One region of the Jeotgalibaca sp. A127 genome, then DNA from elsewhere that is predicted to be linked to it. Evidence: a T-box and tRNA genes for the amino acid it is inferred to sense, from the RefSeq annotation. Region 1 holds a T-box; the other holds one or more tRNA genes.
The links. A T-box is a leader RNA that pairs with one kind of tRNA and senses whether it is charged. The one in region 1 lies ahead of serS (serine--tRNA ligase), so its partner is inferred to be a tRNA-Ser.
Positions count from the first base shown of each region.

Region 2: it has a tRNA-Ser gene. The T-box ahead of serS (serine--tRNA ligase) is inferred to sense a tRNA for this amino acid. The anticodon was not compared.

Region 1 is NZ_JBQPRC010000009.1:83,402-86,537, forward strand. Features, by position in the region: gene ACTVAI_RS09455 (sensor histidine kinase) at 1-34, shown strand, start outside; gene ACTVAI_RS09460 (serine hydrolase) at 99-1,436, shown strand; T-box leader at 1,487-1,709, shown strand; gene serS (serine--tRNA ligase) at 1,766-3,067, shown strand; gene msrA (peptide-methionine (S)-S-oxide reductase MsrA) at 3,117-3,136, shown strand, end outside.
Region 2 is NZ_JBQPRC010000013.1:37,530-40,665, reverse strand. Features, by position in the region: gene ACTVAI_RS10625 (M3 family oligoendopeptidase) at 1-770, opposite strand, end outside; tRNA gene ACTVAI_RS10620 (tRNA-Ser) at 1,032-1,119, opposite strand; gene ACTVAI_RS10615 (8-oxo-dGTP diphosphatase) at 1,179-1,628, opposite strand; gene ACTVAI_RS10610 (hypothetical protein) at 1,700-2,854, shown strand; gene ACTVAI_RS10605 (SIMPL domain-containing protein) at 2,847-3,136, opposite strand, start outside.

The DNA of each region.
Region 1 (3,136 bases):
GATGCGTTTGCCATTGGAACAAACACCCAACTAAATGTTGTGTTTTTGCTGTTTTTCCGCTAACATAAGAACGTAACTTTAGTGAATGGAGTAGAAGAATGATTAAATATAATAAATGGACAATCGGCCTCTTATCTGGAACTGTATTAGCCAGTACCCTTGTAGCAGTTCCAGAAGCATCAGCAGCTGTAGAACCAATTAAAGTTTCTGCTGAGGCAGCTTTCGTAATTGATAATGAAACAAATAAAATTCTATTAGATCAAAACGGGGATGAATCCCTTTATATCGCTTCAATGACAAAAATGATTCCTCTATATTTAGTGCATGAGGCTGTGGAAGCCGGCACCATTTCATGGGACACACCTGTTCCAGTCAGTGAGTATGCCGTAGCCATCAGTCAAAACTATGAACTATCTAATGTTCCTTTACGCGAAGATTTTACTTATACTGTTAAAGACCTATATGAAGCAATGGTCATTTATTCAGCGAATGGCGCAACAATTGCTGTAGCAGAATTGATTGGCGGAACTGAACATGCTTTTGTTGACATGATGAAAGCGAAATTGGATGAATGGGGAATTACAGGCTACTCTCTTTTTAATACAACGGGTTTGCCTAACCACTATGCAGATGAGTTAGGAAACCTTTACCCAGGTGCCCCTGTTGATGAAGAAAATAAAATGACAGCACGTGGCATTGCCACTGTGGCCGATCATTTGTTGGATGACTATCCAGAAATCTTGGAAACAGCTAAAATTGAGGATAAAATTTTCATGGAGGGTTCCGGAGACGAAATCCACATGATGACTTATAACTTGATGTTGCCAAACCAACCATACGCACACACTGGCGTTGATGGTTTGAAGACAGGAACAACCGATGCTTCTGGCGCTTCTTTTGCAGGAACTGCAGTTGAAGAAGATAGACGCGTCATTACAGTCGTGATTGGTGCGGAAGACAATTCTGTCCGTTTCGGAGAAACTTCACGTTTGATGGATTTTGCATTTGATAATTTTGAAAAAGTCCAAATTGCAGCAAAAGGGGATGCAGTAAAAACTGAAGAACCATTGGCAATTGCAAAAGGTAAAGAAGAAGAAGTAGGGTTGGTTTACAGTGAAGATGTCTTTGTTGTGACACCGAATACAGATGAAGAACTTAAAGTTGAAACAGAAATGTCCTTGAATCCTGATTTGTTGAACGAAGATGGCCAGGTAGAAGCACCGATTGAGAAGGGAACGACAGTCGGAAATGTTACTCTTTCAATTGAAGGTGATGATCTGGGTTACTTGGATGGTTCGCAAAATGAAGCAGCTGTAGCAGTTGAGCGCACAGTCGAAAAAGCGAATGTTTTCGTATTGGCATGGCGCTGGATAGCGAGCACTGCTTCTCAAGGATGGAATACAGTAACTGATTTTATCGGTGGTTTCTTTAACTAAGTTGACGAAATGGCTGTTAATCAAGTAAAATGATGATAATTAAAACAAAGAAAAAGCTAGGCATGTGAATAGTAAATAATGGTAGTCTTTTAGAGAGTCGGTGGTGGGTGAAAACCGATAGATGCCTTTATTGAATCCACGCATGAAGCAAACAATGAAAACAAATCAATTGCTTAAATTGTTTCGGGTCCCCCGTTATCGTCTAAAGTGCGGATGCATACGTGTGTCCGAAACTGGGTGGTACCGCGAATGACAAGTCATTTCGTCCCAATAGATTGTTATCTATTGGGGCGGAATGGCTTTTTTTATATGATTAGGAGGAGAAAAAGATGTTAGATATTAAGAGAATTCGTGAAAATTATGATGAAATGGCAGAGAAACTGGCTGCTCGTGGTGTTACAGCCGAAGTTTTAACGGAGTTGAAACAACTGGATGAGGAACGCAGAGGGAAAATTGTTGAAGCGGAGAATTTGAAACAGGTCCGCAATCAAGTATCCCAAGAAATCGCAACTTTGAAACGCAATAAAGAAAATGCAGATGATAAAATTGCTCAAATGAAAGAAGTGGGTGACCAAATCAAGCAAATGGATGCAGATTTGGCTGCCATTGAAGAAAAAATTAACTATATTGCCTTTCGTTTGCCAAATGTGGCGCATGCATCTGTGCCGGTCGGAGCGGATGAAGAAGATAATGTGGAAATACGTAAATGGGGCGAACCACGCCGTTTTGATTTTGAACCGAAAGCCCACTACGAAGTTGCAGAAGCTCTAGGAATTCTGGACTTTGAACGTGCTGCTAAAGTAACAGGTTCTCGTTTTGTTTTCTACAAAGGCTTGGGTGCGCGTTTGGAACGTGCTTGTTACAATTATATGTTGGATTTACATACGGGTGAACACGGGTATACAGAAGTGATTCCTCCCTATATCGCAAATGAAGCTTCAATGTTTGGGACAGGTCAATTCCCTAAATTCAAGGAAGATGTTTTCCAATTGACGGATGAACGCAACTTTACTTTGATTCCGACAGCTGAAGTACCCTTAACAAACTATTACCGCGATGAAATTCTGGACGAGGCAGACTTACCAGTCTATTTTACGGCGATGAGTCCGTCTTTCCGTTCTGAAGCAGGAAGTGCAGGCCGTGATACACGTGGCTTGATCCGTATGCACCAATTCCACAAAGTTGAAATGGTTAAATTCAGTAAACCAAGCGAATCATATGAAGAGTTAGAAAAAATGACCGATAATGCAGAAGCTGTTTTGCGTAATTTAGGTCTACCGCACCGTACCATTGTTTTATGTACAGGAGACATGGGCTTCTCAGCGGCAAAAACATACGACGTTGAAGTTTGGGTCCCAGCACAAGACACATACCGTGAAATCAGTTCTTGTTCAAATACGGAAGATTTCCAAGCGCGCCGTGCGATGATTCGTTACCGGAATGAAGAAACCGGTAAAGTGGAATACGCAAATACATTAAATGGTTCAGGTGTAGCAGTGGGACGTACAGTAACGGCTATTTTGGAAAATTATCAAAATGAAGATGGGTCAATAACAATTCCAGAAGTTTTGGTTCCATATATGGGTGGTATCACTAAGATTACGAAGGAAAATGCATTAGGGAATAAATAATTCTTCTATATATGTTAAAATAACCCCAAAAGAAAGGGGAGTTTAAACGATGGCATTTGAAAAAGCAAC
Region 2 (3,136 bases), on a different contig from region 1:
TTCGCTTGGCGTTCATAAAGTTTTTGCGCCACCGGAACGACATCGTTCAACACGTTTTCACGGTACGTTTGGACCATTTCGCGGTTGTAGTCATAACGCTCCATGCGGATGTAGCCCAGTTCGACGAAATCTTTGAAGCCAAGTTTTTTCGCGATTTTGTCGCGTAATTTCACCAGTTGGTCGTAAATGTCATCGAATTTTTCTTCGTTTTCCTGGAAAAATTTGAAATATGCTTCTGATGCCGCTTTACGAATGTGGCGGTCAGTTGATTGTTGGTAAGGTCCCAATCCGGAAAGGTTCAGGATTTTACCATCAAATTCGATTTGTGCGCTTGCGACTAATTTGTCATAGGCACTCGCCAATTCATTTTCTTTTTGTAAGAGTTCTATTACTTCTGGACTGAATGCTTTTAGTTTGTATTCAGCCATCTTGAAGTATTGCTTTGGAAGAACTTGTTCCAATTCTTCTCGGTATGGAGTATCAAGGATTGCTTGATAGTATTGGGTGTTAATTTCCGAATACAAAGGAATATACTCATCCCAATATTCTTGTTCCCCTTGGTAAAATGCATCTTTTGTGTTGATGGAATGGCGGATATAGGCCAATTGACCAAACTTATCCGCTTCATTCAACAGATTCGTCATAGTCATGACTGCTGCCACCGCTTCATCTGCATCGGGTGCTTCTTTTAATTTTTCAATCGCTGCTGTTGCTTCAGCTTTATAAACCTCATAATCAGGACGTTCATATTTGTACTCAGAAAATTTCAAATTCAAATAAAGTCACCTACTTTTCTTTAGTTAGGATAATTATACCACTGTGAGGTAAAAATAAACCTCGAAACTTAAATGAATTCGTGGTTTTTGAAGTTTGGAATGGCGATAAAGTGACTCACTGGGATGGAAGTCACTTTAAAATCGTTTAAAGTGATTTACTCGGTAGTTTTACCTGACTAAGTCACTTTGTTTAAATTTAAAATGACTTAGTCACCAAAAACAGCGACTAAGTCATTTTAAAGGGATTATTATTTACGGAGACTAGGGGATTTGAACCCCTGCACGCCTTCCGACGCCTAACGCATTTCGAGTGCGTCCTCTTCAGCCTCTTGAGTAAGTCTCCACTGCATATCATATCACGATTTTTGCAAAAAATTAATAGAAAAAATCACAAAACTTTCCTCAATAAAGCTGAAACTTCCACTCTTCACCATGATAGTAAAATTCACTTAAACTGTCATCTTCGAAAACTTCCAGCATTGCTGCAAAATCCGGGGCGAGTGAATGACTCATGATTTCCTGGCGTTCGATCCAAAAAACTTCGCCTTCATCGGAACTTTGCAACTCTCCTTCGAAAACCGATGCTTTGAAAAATAAAACCACGTAGCGGGCATCTTTGCTATCCTGGAATTGCTTGATGCCGCACAATACCGGATCAAAAATCGTCAACCCTGTTTCTTCTTTGACCTCGCGAATCACCGAGGCAACGAACGATTCGTTCTTCTCGACTTTCCCTCCTGGGAATGTCAGTCCAGGCCAGTCCACTTTCTTCCGGTCCTGCACCAAGAGCCGCCCTCGTCCATCCTGAATCATACACATATTGGTAAACACTGCTGCTTCGCTTTTTGACATTGTCCCACTCCTACTGTCATTCGTCTTTTCTGATATAATCACTGTAACCATTAAAGGAGGCCATGACAACCATGATTCCTAAAAACCAGCTCTTCGAAGAGGCGTTCCAAATGTTTCTGACGGCAGCGCCAGTGTCACTGAAGTCCGTTCCTTTTTTCCGCAAACTGAAAAACGAGCGGAAGCTGAAACAGTATGCCACTAAACTACAATCGGATCTGAATTCAACTGATGACCGGGAAGAGATAAAAATGATTGTAACAACTTTTCTTTTGAAATTAGATGAAGAGAAACTTCTATTCGAGCGCCCTTTCCTGAAATATTTCCTGGAAAAGGGCTATTTGGACGTTGCTGAACAATTTATGAATCAAGCCGCCGAAATGGATGGCAAACTGAAAACCTGGGAAGTTTATCAAGCCATGCGTAATGTCTGGATTATGAATAGTTTGCAGTTATATTGGGATTTGCCACTCGAACTGACCTCACCTGTTTATGCCTATAGCATGCTCTACCCTTATACGGACAACTATCTAGATAATCCGGATATTTCCCTGGAGGAGAAAAAGGAATTCAATGAACATATCAGCCGTGCTTTAAGGGGCGAACCAACCTATCCCGATCGCCTTACAGAATTGTTCGCCATGATTGAAGGTCATTTCCCACGGGAACAGTTTCCGGAAGTGTTCGAAAGTATTGCGTTTATCCATGAGGCTCAAATTGCCAGCCTTCACCAACATGGTACGCTTAAAAAAGAGGAAATCCTTCGTCTCAGTTTCATGAAAGGTGGCGCATCGGTATTGGCTGATGCTTTCTTGGTCAAAGGAACCCTCACGAAAGAGGAAATGCGCTTTGCTTTTGAGTATGGGGCATTCCTGCAACTGCTTGATGATCTACAGGACATAGATGAAGACAAAAAAGACGGCCACTTCACTCTCTTCAGTGCCAAAGAAGGCTTACTGGATGAGGAAGTCCGTCAATTGCTCAAATTTATTTATGCCACCAATGCCCCTCTTGAACGCAACCAAATGAAGGACGTGATTCGGACATGTACAATCATGATGGTGATGGAGGCTGTCAGTCGCAGTCCGGAGCGCATTTCACGCACTCTGTATAAAAAGCTTGAAGCCGCTTCTCCTGTACGGTTATCTTTTTACAAGGAAATGATGGGTTTCTTTGAGACCATCACTACTAACACGGACCTTGATGCTGCTATTGAAACGTTTAGATAATTTCCCATTTGAACGAAACAGAATCCTGGACGTTGATATCTTCGGGTTCGATTTCGGGTGCAGCGACTTCCATCATGATGCGGCTGTCGCGTTTGTAGGAAGTTTCAGAATGGAAATATATATCATGCCAGCTATAGTCGATTTGTATTAATTCTCCCAGTTTCGCGCCGGCTGCACGTGCCAATATTTCAGCTTTGTGGTGCGCATTTTCGGTCGCATTAATCAGGAGTTGTTCGCTAACCGCACTTGAGTCTTTGACGGTGAACTGGATAGTGATTTCCG